Regions from separate parts of the Bacillus sp. 2175 genome, predicted to be linked through region 2. Evidence: riboswitches for the same ligand, from Rfam matches in the RefSeq annotation. Region 2 holds a riboswitch; each other region holds the start of a gene.
What was found. Region 2 has a riboswitch for magnesium ahead of mgtA (magnesium-translocating P-type ATPase). Riboswitches for the same ligand answer to the same signal wherever they lie in the genome.
Positions count from the first base shown of each region.

Region 1 (5,075 bases), 2.6 Mb from region 2:
ATACTATCAAAATAAATCCACTTTTAAAAATTCATCGGCGTTTAAATCGTATCAATCGTCTACTGAATTTAAAGGTGGAATTGGAAGCGGTTCAAAGGGAGGATTTGGGGGCTAAAATATGTCGCAATACATAAGGGATCGAAAAGAATTTTATTTAAAATATCCGAATTTTTGGTCGGATTTATATGAATGTGAGTATAGTTTGTTTCATGTTTTTTCTATAACAAATCAGACTTTGGACCAATTACACTTAGCGACTGAACGAATGGGCAAAATATTTTTTAAGACTGCTAGACTGCTGCGTAATCTAAGTGACGAACAGCTTCTAGATCTTGGCTTTCCATCCCCGAGTTTATCATTCATTAGAATGAAAGGGCTTTATCCTGAATCTGTAATTTCGCGATTTGATTTTGCTGTAACAGAGGATAACAAAATCAAAATGCTTGAGTTTAATAGTGATACACCAACTTTTATTGTGGAATGTTTTCAAATGAATGGGAAAGTATGTGAAAATCTAGGCTATGATGATCCAAACTCGGATCAAGAACGATTGCTATCTTCTGGTCTAACGAAAGCAGTAATGGAAGCGACAAAGGGATTAGATAATCCAAATGTTGTTTTTACAGCACATCATGAACATATCGAGGATTGGAATACCACTATGTATTTAAGTCAGCTATGCCATGTTGAAAATAAAGTAGTGCCAATGTCAGAACTTAGAATTACAAAAGATGCTCTAGTTGATAAAGATGGGGCGAAGATTGATGTTTTATATCGCCAAACATATCCGATAGAAGATTTAATTGAGGATCAAGATCCTGAAACAGGAGATTTGGTAGGTGTGGAACTGCTGCAACTTGTAAAAGCCGGAAAGCTTTTTATAATAAATCCTTTGTCAGCATTTTTACTTCAGCCAAAATCAATTCAGTGTCTTATTTGGGGGTTAGCAGAAGAAGAGGTCTTTTATACAAACGAGGAACAACAGTGGATTAAAGAATATATGTTACCTACATATTTAGAACCAGATTTATTTTTAGGAAAAGGTTCTTTCGTTCAAAAACCTTCATTTGGTAGAGAAGGAGATACAATTACGATTCGCGATAAGGATGAAAATATTATGCTTCAAAATGCACATCAAACGTATAAAACTGCACTGCCGATATTTCAAAAGTATACAGAACTGCCAGTCGTATCCTTGGAAACAGAAAAAGGGATGGAGAAACTGTCCTATGTGTTTGGTTCTTTTTTAATTGCTGGAAAAGCGAGTAGTATCGGTATTCGCGCGGGAGAAAAGATTACAGGAAATGAATCGTACTATTTACCGGTAGGTATAAAAAGGAGGGGGAAAAATGATTAATTTTTTATTATATTTAGCAGTAACACTTGGACTTTTATGTATTGGTCTGTTCTTGATGGAAGTGACAACGAAAGTTAAGGAATTTAAGTTAATGGCTCAAGGTAATAAGGCGGTAAGCTATGTGCTTGGAGGGCGATTACTTGGGTTAGCTATCGTTTTATATTCGACAGCAGCTAATTCAATTTCACTTCTTGATATGATTTCGTGGGGAGCAGTTGGGATTTTGGCTCAAATTATCGTCTTTTATTTAGCTGAGTGGCTTACACCACGCTTTAATATAAACAAAAGTCTCGAAGAAGATAATCAAGCAGTCGGTCTTTTTCTTATGTTTTTATCGCTTTCAATTGGGATTGTAATCGCTGGTTGTATAACTTATTAAAAACTTTACGTTTAAACGTAAAGTTTTTTATTTTATCCCGCTATTTGCCGGGCAGCCCGATTGGTGAGGGCTAATAATCAGTGGCGGATGAACAAAACCCCCACTGATTAAAGTTTCACTTTATATACGTTAGTTTGCCATACCATTTGAAAAAATTGTAGGCTACGGTTGACATCTATTTTAAATAAGAGTAACATTTTCAATGTAATGAAAATAAGTCTCTGTTAGGTGAGGCTCCTGTATAGAGAAATGCTACTGCCCAAAAATGTCGAGAGACGCCAATGGGTCAACAGGAATGATCGAATTAAGGTTTTTCTTAACGTAGCTGGTAATGTACCTATGCTATACAGTGCTAAAACTCGGTGAGGGAGAGGTCCGTAGATTTCTAATTATATTAGAAATCGTTTATTTGTGTATGTAATGGCCGCTACTCTCTTAAGGGTAGGGGTCTTTTTTGTTACCAAGCTATGAGTAATTTCATATTATAAACTATAAAATTAAACGAGGAGGTGAGGAGCATGTCAAATTCTGACTCGGTTCCGTTACCCATATACTTCAAATCAAAAATATATGATGTAGGCAGGAAACGATTTGTTCCTCCCTCTATATTTATCACAATATAGCGTTTATAAAGCGCGAGACACTTTCACAGTAAAGTGGATAAATTGAGAAACAAAGCGTTTCTTCCTATGTTGTAAAGGAGGAGACGATAATATGTTATATGCAAACAAAACTGTGGGTAACACGTCATATAAACTAAGTAAAAAATCAATAAAAGAACAAACAATGCTCCAAAAAAATAAAGATTTATTAATTGAAATTGCAACAAGAGATGTAAAATCTGTATTTGCATATTTTAAAACAACAAGAGACGGACTATCAATGAAAGAGGCACAAAAACGTATTCAAGTATATGGCCGAAATGAACTAACTTCAAAAAGAGCACTTCTTGCAGAAGTAATGATGAAGCTAGGTGGCATGATTCCAGGTTTTTCAAAACAACGTGTGTGTGATGAATTACAACGTGAAACGATTACTGTATCTAGAGTAGAATGTTCTAGTAGTACAGGGCTAAATAGTGAACTGAAAATGATGGAGATACCTGTGCAAGAACTTGTACCTGGAGATATGATTTTTCTTTCGGCTGGAGATGCTGTGCCAGCTGATGTACGTATTATTTATGCAGATGATTTATTAGTGAATGAGTCTGTGTTAACGGGAAACGAAGCGAATATAGAGAAGTTTGAGAGCTGCTATCACCTTGAACGTAAACGGTTTATTCCATTAAAACGGATGAAAGATTATAATCCACTTGAGCTTGAAAATGTATGTTTTAAAGGTTCGCATATTGTTAGTGGAAATGCAAAAGCTATCGTTGTTTCTACTGGAAAAAATACGTATTCAGGCATCTTGCATACTTGTTGTAGTAGAACGTCTTAATGTGTTAATGATGCTAAATATACAAAAACAATGTATAATAGACAAAGTTGAGCAAAAACGTAGAATGGTAATCTATTTATATAACCTTACGTGATAACGTAAGGTTATTATTTTTTTAATAGGAGAGGAATTATGAAAAAAGTATTATTAGTTGATGGTATGGCACTATTATTTCGTGCTTTTTACGCAACAAGTGTCTACGGACAATTTATGAAACGACAAGATGGAACCCCTACGAACGGGATTCATGGTTATATGAAACACTTATTAACAGCTACGCAAGCGATCGAACCAACACATATCGTTACATGCTGGGATATGGGAAGTACGACATTTAGAACAGAATCGTTCTCGAATTATAAAGCAAATCGTGCAGCGCCACCAGAAGAATTAATTCCTCAATTTGATTTAGTGCAAGAAATGACTGCAAAATTATCCATTCCAGTTATCGGTATGAAAGGCTACGAAGCCGATGATTGTATCGGTACGCTTGCAAAACAATATTGCAATGAAGCTGAAGTTTATATTTTAACAGGTGATACGGATTTACTTCAACTTGTTGATAAGAGCGTTACAGTCATGCTTCTGCGTAAAGGAATTGGAAATTACGAATATTACACACCGGAGAAAATCATGGAAGAAAAAGGTGTAGAGCCGTGGCAAATCGTCCACGCAAAAGCTTTCATGGGAGATACAAGTGATAATTATCCAGGGGTAAAAGGTATCGGTGAAAAAACAGCGTATAAGCTTATTCAAGAGCACGGAACAGTATCCGCTGTACTAGAAAATGTAGAATCATTAACAAAAGCGCAGCGTACGAAGATTGAAAGTGATTTAGAGAACTTAAATATTTCGTTACAATTAGCCCAAATTCACTGTGAAGTTCCAATTTCATGTTCACTAGAAGAAGGATTACACACAATGGATGAAGAAAAACTTAGATTTGTTTGTGAAGAAATGAATTGGGGAAGACCTGAAATATTAATAAATATGCTATAAATAGTTTGGGAAGAGGGATGTTGCATAAGTCGAACTTTGACTTGGTGACACCTTCTTTTTGTTTTTGTAAACAGTATTATAATAAATAAAATTATGTCGAACTCAATTTTAAATATATAAATATTTCGACAAGATATAATGATAAAAGTTGATGAAAATAATAACTTTTATCATGAAGTGAATTAATTTCAACATAGTTTTAGATAATCATTTTTTCGTGTTCACAAAGTTGTCAGAAAATAAACGAGATTTTCATATGAAGTTCAAATAGAATTCACAACAATCAATTATTATAAGAACACACAGATAATTCTTTATCTTTTATATAAACCATCCCCCAAGGAGGACAATGAAAATGAGAAAAAAAGTGAGAAAATCTTTTAAACAATTATTAATTGAAAATAAACAATCACTATTAAATAATAAAGAAAATATGAAAGAAATTGAAGAGAGAATTGAGAAACGACATGTAGCATATAGTGGTGCCAGTAATTAAATAAAATAAAAAAGATAGCCTATGTAGGCTATCTTTTTTATTTTATATTGAAAAAACGCTATTCAGCTCTTTAATTTTGTAAATATGCAAGATATTTTTATAGCGTTTTTCTATCAATATTACTCATTTTTCGAGGTTGAAATTGGTATATACCAATTTTTGAGATTTTCTATTCAAAATATTACAAAAAATGTTACAATACACTCAAATTTATACTATAAAATCATTTTAATATGAAAAATTGGAATGAAAAGAAAGGAGAGGAATATGAATAAAGATGTCGCTTTGAAATGATTATTATCATTTCATTAGGAGTTGATGTAAAAAGATGAAAAGATACGAAGAATTGGACTCTATAAGAGGGATTTCTTCATTAGTAGTAATGATTGGTCATCATTTAATGA
Region 1 covers NZ_CM173819.1:1,346,389-1,351,463, forward strand. The annotation lists gene ACXKY9_RS07345 (hypothetical protein) at 1-115, shown strand, start outside; gene ACXKY9_RS07350 (glutathionylspermidine synthase family protein) at 119-1,357, shown strand; gene ACXKY9_RS07355 (DUF350 domain-containing protein) at 1,350-1,736, shown strand; M-box (ykoK) riboswitch at 1,950-2,115, shown strand; gene ACXKY9_RS07360 (P-type ATPase actuator domain-containing protein) at 2,451-3,176, shown strand; gene ACXKY9_RS07365 (5'-3' exonuclease) at 3,309-4,175, shown strand; gene ACXKY9_RS07370 (FbpB family small basic protein) at 4,531-4,671, shown strand; gene ACXKY9_RS07375 (acyltransferase family protein) at 5,000-5,075, shown strand, end outside.
Region 1: it holds a riboswitch for magnesium, as region 2 does, so the genes downstream of both, ACXKY9_RS07360 (P-type ATPase actuator domain-containing protein) here and mgtA (magnesium-translocating P-type ATPase) in region 2, are expected to answer to the same signal.

Region 2 (5,075 bases):
TCCATTTTGTCCCATGGAATAGAAAGTTGTGAAATATCATAAAGTAAGTTTTGAATTAAAAGATGAATGGCAAGCATCGGTAAAAAAGGAATGAAAGCACTTGCTACTAACACACTAAACACATTACCGAAGTTAGAGCTAGCTGTCATCTTAATATATTTTAAAATATTTCCGAATGTAGTACGTCCTTCTAAAATCCCGGCTTCTAATATAGTTAAACTTTTTTCGAGTAGAATAATATCGGAAGCTTCTTTCGCAATATCAGTAGCAGTATCAACAGATATTCCGACATCAGCTTCACGTAATGCTACGGCATCGTTAATGCCGTCTCCCATGTAACCTACAGTGTGTCCATTTCCTTGTAATGCGTGTATAATACGAGATTTTTGCATTGGATTAAGCTTCGCAAATACAGTCGTTTCTTCAGCAAGTTTTGCTAATGCTTTATCTGGTAAAGAATCAATCTCGTAACCGAGGATTGGTTCGCCGATATCTAATCCAACTTCTTTACAAACCTTTCTTGTAACAATTTCGTTATCGCCAGTTAAAATTTTCACTTGTACACCATGTTTTTGTAATGCTTGAATTGCAGCTGCTGCAGATGGTTTCGGTGGATCTAAAAAGCCGATATATCCAGCGAGAATCATATCAGTTTCGTCTTTTACTGCGTACTCTTTATCATTTATTCTTCTATCTTTTTTATAAGCCACAGCAATAACCCGCATACCTTCACTATTTAGTGTCTCACTTAGTTTTTTGACATTTGAACGTATTTCCTCGGTGAGTGGGACGATTTTTTCATCCACTTCAGTGTAGTTACAAATTGATAAAATTTCTTCTACGGCACCTTTACAAACCATTGTATGTTCACCTGAACTATCCTTTACGATGACTGACATACGTCGGCGGGCGAAATCGAATGGAATTTCATCTAGCTTTTGAAAAGCTAATGGATTAAATTTATTGTTTTCCTCTGTATGCTTAATAACAGCTTTATCTATTAAATTTTTCAATCCAGTTTGATAGAAACTATTTAAATAGGCAAATTGCAAGACGCGATTGCATTCATTCCCCTTGGGATCTAAGTGACGAACAAGGACCACTTTATCTTCTGTTAAAGTTCCGGTTTTATCTGTACAAAGAATGTTCATAGCACCTAAGTTTTGAATAGAATTTAGCTGTTTTACAATTACTTTTTGTTTAGACATGTTAACGGCACCCTTAGCTAAATTAGCAGTTACAATCATTGGTAACATTTCAGGTGTAAGGCCAACAGCGACGGCAATAGCGAAGAAGAAAGCTTCTTGCCAATCTCCTTTTGTGAATCCATTAATGAGAAGGACAATAGGTGCCATAATAAGCATGAATGTAATTAAGAGCCAGCTTACTTTGTTTACACCTTTATCAAAGCTTGTTTCTACACGCTTTCCGATTACCTTATTTGCTAAAGAGCCGAAATACGTATCGGTACTTGTTGAGATGACAACAGCTTTCGCGCTGCCACTTACAATATTTGTTCCCATGAAACAAAGGTTTTCCATATCGAGTGGATTGTAATTTTTTTTCATGTTTGTCGGTAAGATATGCTTATTTTCTGTATGATAGCAGTGTTCGTATTTTTCTACAGGGAGTGCTTCCCCTGTTAAAGAAGATTGATTAACAAATAAATCTTTAGCGGATACAATACGCACATCAGCTGGAACGATATCACCGGCTGAAAGGGAAATAATATCGCCAGGTACAAGTTCCTCAATTGGAATTTCTGTTGTGTAATTTCGATTTAAATTCGTTACATTTTTTGTTTCATGTACAAATCCATTTATTCTAAATACGCTCGCAGTTGTTCGAACCATAGCTTTTAACTTATCGGCAGCTTTTTGAGAACGAAATTCTTGGGAAAACCGAATTGTTGCACTAAGTAGGACCATTGCAGATACGACAATTGTTCCTTGTATGTCATCTGTGAAAAAGGAAAGGGCTCCAAGAGCTAATAAAACGAAAATAAATGGATTTTTAAATGCCAGCAGAAATTGAATGTACCACGGCGCCATTTTATTATGAGCTATTTCGTTCGGACCGTATAAAGAAAGTCTACGAGACGCTTCTTGTTTAGATAATCCATCTTGTGTTGTTTCTAGAAGTTTTAACGCAGAGCTTACATCATGTGTTGCAACCTCCACTAATAATTCGTTATTTGTTTGCATGCTATCTTGCTCATAAGCATGCTTTGTTTCTTGTCTTTGTAAATTAAACATCAGTAGTTCCTCCTCTGTCATGAAAGAGGAAACAATCTGTTACCTAACTATTTGAAATGGTGAGGAACAGTTTCTTTCCTACCTACATGATGAAATATGAATGTAAAACGTATGGGTATCTGGGCCGAATCATCAATTGCCAACTGTTCCTCACCTCCGTACAATTTAGTAGTTTCTGAATATGCTATGTTTGTTTCATAGTAAGGTGCATATATACGTAAAAAGACCTTTACTCAAAACGAGTAAAGGTCTGAATTCGCAGTTAAAAGAGTCTACAACAAAGACTGTTAGTAAACATAAATAAAAACAGTTTTTGTGTATGACAAAATACATGCACCTCTCCCTCGTTGAGTTTTAGCACTGTATAGCATAGGTACTGAAACCAGCTACGTTAAAAAAGGCCTTCATTCCGACCTTTCCTGTTGACCCATTGGCGTCTCTCGACATTTTTGGGCAGCAGCGTTTCTCTATACAGGAGCCTCACCTAACAGAGACCATATTCAATTACATGTTGATGTTAGCACTGTAAAATCGTAGTGTCAATATCTTTTTTATCTGTGTTTTTAAAATATTAAATGGATTTATAATAGATATATGGGATGAAATGCATGATATTGATTATAAATAATATGGAAAATAAATATTTTTATAAAAGGGGAATTTGTAATGGTACCACAAAATTTTATTATAAATATTGAGAATCAAAAATGGTTGTTTAATGAGCAGGAAGATTTATGTTCTCATGGAGAAATATATTTAAATATGGCTGGAACCATTATTACGCAGGCAGGTATGGATGAGGAATGGGGAATAAGTGAATCAGCTTTAGCTTTGTTACGAACTTTAGATAAAGAATATATTTGTGATATTAAAAATGAAGAGGGGCTTATTTTGCACGGATGTGGCACTATGCTAATGTTAGGATGCCCAATTTCAATTCATTGGACTATAAACCATATAAGTAAAAACGTGATTTTAAAGGACTTTGTCAAAGTTATTTCTACTGATCAAAAGGCTATATACTATGAAGGGCTTCATATAGAATTGAATGAAAATGAATATAGAAGACAAATTGTTTCTTTTGCATTACAAGCAAAAGAATTATTTAATAAATCAAGTGACAAGATAATTTTAGATGAGTTTGATCAAAGGATGTATACAAACTTTTGGACGGAATATGACGATTTACTAAATAAGTATAAATAAAAAAGCACTGTAACCAGTGCTTTTTTATTTATAGATTACGAGATTGTAGGGTTTTCAAAAATAACAATCTCTGAACTGTTTGTAGTTGAAACACGTTGGGCGTAATATGTTAAAGCTGAAGAAATATATGCTGGTAACGTATCATTTGTATGTGATGTTGTATATTCATGGATTAATTCCTTTAAAGTTGTCCATTCTAATTGTGCTGGGTGATCAGACACGAAAGAACTTACCCAGCGATCAAATGAAGATGAAAAATCAGTTTGTAAACGAAATACTTCTTTCATAATAAAACGCTCCCTTAAAATGTAGTATAATCATTTTACCACAAAACACGAACGATGGCTAAATTTTTTAAGTATAATGTTCGTGTTATATAGTTGTCTAGATGATTGGTTATGTAAATTCAATTTGCCATTTGAAATAACATTCCGTAAGATGAGAGATAGAGTATATTTAGAGCTGGAGGAAAGAAAGTGGAATTTGTATTTTTAGGAACTGGTGCAGGTGTTCCTTCAAAAGGAAGGAACGTTTCAGCAATTGCTTTACAATTGTTAGAAGAACGAGGACAAACTTGGTTATTTGATTGTGGCGAGGCCACGCAACATCAAATATTACATACATCTGTACGTCCGCGCCGCATTGAAAAAATATTTATTACGCATTTACATGGCGATCATATTTTTGGATTGCCTGGTTTATTAGGTAGCCGTTCATTTCAAGGAGGAACTACGCCTTTAACGGTGTATGGACCGAAAGGAATTAAACAATTTATTGAAGTGGCATTATCGGTAAGTACGACACATGTGAAATATCCACTTGAAGTTGTGGAGATAACAGAAGAAGGTACCGTATTTGAAGATAATGAATTTTATGTAGAAACGAAAAGATTGTCACACGGTATAGAATGTTTTGGATATCGTATTGTAGAGAGAGATATACAAGGTGCTCTTTTAGTTGATAAGTTGCTTGAGATGGGTGTGAAACCAGGTCCAATCTTTAAACGTTTAAAAGATGGTGAAGCAGTTGAATTAGAGGATGGCACGATATTAAATGGAAATGAGTTTATCGGCCCACCTCAAAAAGGAAGAATTATTACTATCTTAGGTGATACGCGATATTGCGAAGCGAGTAGGGAGCTTGCGCAAGATGCAGATGTACTTGTCCATGAAGCGACTTTCGCAGCAGAAGATGAGCAACAAGCGTATGATTATTTTCATTCTACATCTAAGCAAGCTGCGAGCATTGCACTTCAGGCAAATGCGAAGCGACTAATATTAACTCACATTAGTTCTCGCTATCAAGGAGATACATATAAGGAATTATTGAAAGAGGCTAGAGAGTTGTTTTCTAATACAGAAATAGCGACGGATTTGAAATCATTCCCAGTAGAAAAATGATAATTTTATAAAAAATGGTAACGGCGGGTTACCATTTTTTTTTGTCTAAAAAAATTTAAAAATAAAACTGTTATTATTTTATACTTATACTTGGATGATACAGAAAATTAGGATGGTTTGAATATATAGGATAAAAATACGAAATAATGATTATTTAGAAAAACTGTTATATAAGTCAGATGACATACAAGTGATACAAATAGCAGAAATGGAC
Region 2 covers NZ_CM173819.1:3,910,764-3,915,838, reverse strand. The annotation lists gene mgtA (magnesium-translocating P-type ATPase) at 1-2,255, opposite strand, end outside; M-box (ykoK) riboswitch at 2,587-2,754, opposite strand; gene ACXKY9_RS20180 (hypothetical protein) at 2,922-3,461, shown strand; gene ACXKY9_RS20175 (DUF3932 family protein) at 3,497-3,748, opposite strand; gene rnz (ribonuclease Z) at 3,938-4,861, shown strand.

Region 3 (5,075 bases), 930 kb from region 2:
GGATATATCCAAATCAACCCAATCTTTTCTTTTACAGGGTATGAGAGGGTATGAGCAAATTTCGGGATAGGTTTATTGGGTTGGGATGGAATTCTTACACAAGTACCACAACTATCGAACTCCCAACCATGGTAGGGACAGACTAGTTTACCATTTACTACTTGTCCCAGTGATAAGTCAGCGCCACGATGAGGGCAGTAAGGTGATAGGGCCTGAACTTCGTCTTTTTCATCCCGATATAATACAAAATCTTTGCCAGCAACTCTTTTTTTTACTGGAATCTTTTTTATATCTTTTGCATAACTCACAGCATACCAATTACGTGGGAATACTCTATTTATATTTAGAGTCATTTATTTTCTCCTTCTTTTTTATTCACCTAGTAGATATTAGTGGTGTCTACTGTATACTGTCTATTCTATGCTATAAAATATTTTAAATGTTCGTCTAAAATTAAGAAATCTACAGTTTGATCAAATCATTATGAAAGCCTGTATAATCTCTCTAAATGTAACAAAAATGACTATAGTACAATAGATTTTAAAAAGGAGAATGTCTTATTTTATTGAAAATTGAGATATTAAGCAATATTCCTATTGCTATTAAATTGACCATTAAAGAACTTCCACCAAAACTTACAAATGGAAATGGAGTACCTGTAAGAGGAAATAGTCCCGTAATACCACCTAAATTTACAACTGATTGCATACCAATCATACATCCTATACCAATTGCTATAAAACTGCCGAATGGATCTACACATAATTGTGCAATTTTTAAGGAGCGAAGTACCATAGTCAAAACTCCCACCAATAGAATAAATACACCAATAAATCCTAGTTCTTCAGAAACTATTGCCATTATAAAATCAGTATGTGGTTCCGGAAGATACCCTGTTTTTTGTATGCTATTTCCAAATCCACGACCAGTGATTCCTCCAGAGCCAATGGCAATAAAAGAGTTTACAAGCTGATATCCATTTCCTTGCGCATCAAGAAAGGGATTGAAAATCGTAGTAATACGTGTCTTTTGAACTGCTGATAAACTATATTGAATCAAATAATATAAAATAGGTAACCATAAAATAGAACCGATGGTAGTTCTTTTGATTAGTAGATTTATATTTATTCCTGAACAAAGAAATATGCTAAAACCTATACCTAATATTAAAAGTGCAGATCCTAAATTTGGTTGTTTAAAGATAAGAAAAAAAATTGTAGCTAAAAAAAATAAAAGTTTTCCGATACCACTCCAGTTATTTTTAGCTTGTTCTTGTCGCAATGCAAAAAAACGGGCTGTTACAAGTATTGTTCCTAATTTAAGAAATTCAGCTGGCTGTATTCCAAAGATCCATGATTGAGCATTATTTACCACTTTTCCTTTCCATAAAACCATAATTAATAAAAAAATCCCCCCAATCATAATACAGATTGAGACTATTCGTTTTTTCCATATTTCATATGGGAGTAAAGCACAAATTATTAATCCTATTGTTCCTAAAAGTAGCTTTGTTAATTGAGAATCAACAAAATGTCTACTGTTATAACCGTAATGTTGGACAGCGACAATGGAGCTTGCACTATACATCATGATAATGCCTAAAGTACATGTTATGAATAGAGGAAGGAGCAATAGATAATCGAGTTTTAATATTTTTTTCATTTTAATATCCTCCTGATTTAAAACAAAACATAATATTACATTTGTTAATGAATAGAATCTTGTTCTCGTCAATTACTAAATATGACTTTTGTTTAGAAAGATTCTATCACTTATTCCCTGTTTTTTACGCAAAAATCCCCCTAGTATGTAACTAGAGGGATTCAAAATGGCATGACTAAATAAGGCTTTTCCCCCCTAGTAGAGCTTTGGCACTATACAACGTAAAGTAATGAAAATTCATTACTTAGCTATCTTAAGAAGAGCCTTAATCCGACAATTCCTGTTCTACCCATTGGCGTCTTTCGACATTTTTGGGCAATAGCCTGTGTTTGCATAGGAGCCTCACCTAACAGGTTAAGCAATATAAATTTTATGTGTTTGTTTCGTGTAGCAAGCATAAATATATTTTTTTTGCTTGTCAAGCAACCATATTGCTAATTTTATTTGTTTTATTGCTTTATAGTCCTTTGAGAAATGATATAAAAAAATGTCTGTAATCATTCTGTATAAGTACATATTTTTGACTTGTAGTGTATCGTTTGATTAAGTAGTTTAACCATATAAATTTGATAAACAGTAAAGAAGATTTTAATCATAAAAGAAGATTTTTTGTGAATGTTCTTTTTGTATACAGAATGACTAATTATTCATCTTTTGTTATAAAGTTGGAATTTGATTAAAAATAATAAGTTTCATATGTTTTATTACGTTTCTTCGAATTAAATCTATTTGAATTCTATGTTTTTTAAGGGGAATTTTAAATTTATAATAAAATATAATTTCATTTTCTATAAAAGATTTTTTTATAAATGGAATTGAAAGTCAGTTGACAAATATTAAATTCTGGTTTAAATTTTGAAGTAATTCAATAAACTTTGTTAGGTGAGGCTCCTGTATAGAGAAACGCTGCTGCCCAAAAATGTCGAGAGACGCCAATGGGTCAACAGGAACGGTCGGATTAAGGCCCTTCTTAATGTAGCTGGTTATAAAAACCTATGCTATACAGTGCTAAAACTCAACGAGGGAGTGGTATACGATTTGATAGAAAGGCACCTCTGTGATTTCGGCAGAGCTGTCTTAATAATCATTTGTTTGTATTGTGAAAAAACCTTTACTCCTTTTTGAGTAAAGGTTTTTCTGTTTAATGTTATTTATTTTTATCTTGTCTATATTCAAAAAGGAGGTAATTCTAACTAATGAATTGATTGCAATGTAACTATTATTGCTCTAATAAAAAATTTAAGACAGATAAAATAAAACAAAACCACTCATGAAACTCTAGAGTCTCCCTTAGCAATATGAGGAGGAGTTAACATGAAGAAATTATTAAAGGAATTACTTATAACCCAAAATAACTTGGATGCAGAGAAAGTTTTACGTCTTCCGTCGTATGATATTGCGCAAGAAGTAAAACAGTTTTCAATTGAAGATCAAGTCATATTACTAAATACGATTCCTGTATTAAAAAGCTCTAAAGTTCTTCAATATATGAGTGCAGAAGAAAAATATAATATCTTAATTCACTTATCTGAAAATAAAGCTAAAAAGTTACTGAATTTACAACCGATTGATGAATTAGTAGATTTACTTCTAGCGGTTCATCCGGAAGAACAGGCTAAATTAATGGCGTATCTAGATAAAATTACAAAACATAACGTAAAAAAATTAATGACTTTCAAACCTGAAACGGCAGGAAGTCTTGTTACAAGTGATTTTGTTGCAGTTAGAGGAAATTGGTCAGTAAAAATGACATTGAAGTACATTAGGGAACATTCTGAAAATGTAGAATCAATATCTTATAGTTATGTTCTTAATAGTCATGGTTATCTTGAGGGAATCGTTTCCATACATGAGTTATTACTAGCAGCAGATGAAGAGATATTATCTACTATCATGATGCCAGAGGTAATTTCAGTACACGCTGAAGTTGACCAGCAAGAAGTTGTAAAAAAGCTACTGAATTATAATTTAGCAGCAATACCTGTCACAACAGCAAATAATAAAATGATTGGTATTATAACATTTGATGACGTAATGAATGTTATGGAAGCAGAAGCTACAGAAGATATTCAAAAGTTAGGCGGAAGTGAACCATTGAATCAATCTTACTTTGAAGCTAGTATTTGGAGCATTTTCCTAAAACGTCTACCATGGTTATTACTTCTTTTTGTTGCTGAGGCATATACAGGTACAGTATTAAAGTATTTTGAAGACGAAATTGAAACTGTAGTTGCCCTTGCTTTCTTTGTTCCATTATTAGTAGGTACTGGAGGGAATACAGGAACACAGGTTGTAGCAACAATTACTCGTGCAATTGGTATTGGAGAGTTAAAATTTAAAGACATTTTCCGTGTAATGAAAAAAGAATTTGCAATTGGTATGCTTCTTGGACTTGCACTTGGGATAGCTGGGCTCATTCGTGCTTATATGTTAGGAGTTGGAGCAGAAGTTGCGCAAGTTGTAGCAATTACTTTATTATTTATTGTTATTTGGGCTTCTCTTGTAGCAGCTGTTTTACCTTTAATTCTAAGAAAATTAAAACTAGATCCTGCAGTTGTTTCAGGTCCATTTATTACAACATTTGTTGACGGAACAGGATTAATAATTTACTTCATGGTTGCAAAAACGTTATTAAATTTATAAATATACACTAAAAAAACGAAATCCGGAATAAGTATGTTGCCTTAATTGCTAAAACATAGTGGGGAATTCAGGCATGAGGAAATCAAACACTTTTGTCTTTAGATAAATAATATTTTAATGGATTTATTGAATGTAATGAATGCTGGAGGATAAAACTATGAAACATCTAAGAAAAATCTTCAAACGAATTTTGCTTCTATTTTCTATTTTAATGATTATTGGCGTAGGAATACTATTTGGTACTAGCTATGGCCGAGAGCTTCGTATAACAATCGCTGGGAGTATATTAACTTCTCAGCATCCACAATATGCGAAATATACATTCCTATCCCAAAAGGAACTAGATAAACTGCAAGATAGAATTAATCATCCAAAATGGTCAAACAGTGATGAGCATATTTATAAAAAAATAGTAGGAAAAAGATTAGAAGAATTAAAAAATCAGCCATTAGAAATTGATGTAGAAACAATTAAAAGTAATAAAGATAGTCGCTTTCTTTTCGAAGGAAAGTTAGTAACAATTAGTAATCCTTTCAATGTTAAACTTGTTAGCCATCAAGGAACACAGGGTGCTAACAGGGGAGAAAAAATTAGTGTAATGGCAAAACGTAATCATGCACTTGTTGCTGTGAATGCAAGTGGATTTGCTGACGAAACAGGAAGGGGTGGAGGAAATGTTGCTACTGGAATTGTGATAGAAAATGGGAAAGCTATTGATACAAATATGGATAGAAATGCCCCTACAATTATTACGGGATTAACAAAGTTTG
Region 3 covers NZ_CM173819.1:2,985,629-2,990,703, reverse strand. The annotation lists gene ACXKY9_RS15555 (aromatic ring-hydroxylating oxygenase subunit alpha) at 1-353, opposite strand, end outside; gene ACXKY9_RS15550 (FtsW/RodA/SpoVE family cell cycle protein) at 541-1,662, opposite strand; M-box (ykoK) riboswitch at 1,847-2,023, opposite strand; M-box (ykoK) riboswitch at 2,530-2,695, shown strand; gene mgtE (magnesium transporter) at 2,977-4,305, shown strand; gene ACXKY9_RS15540 (phosphodiester glycosidase family protein) at 4,463-5,075, shown strand, end outside.
Region 3: it holds a riboswitch for magnesium, as region 2 does, so the genes downstream of both, ACXKY9_RS15550 (FtsW/RodA/SpoVE family cell cycle protein) here and mgtA (magnesium-translocating P-type ATPase) in region 2, are expected to answer to the same signal.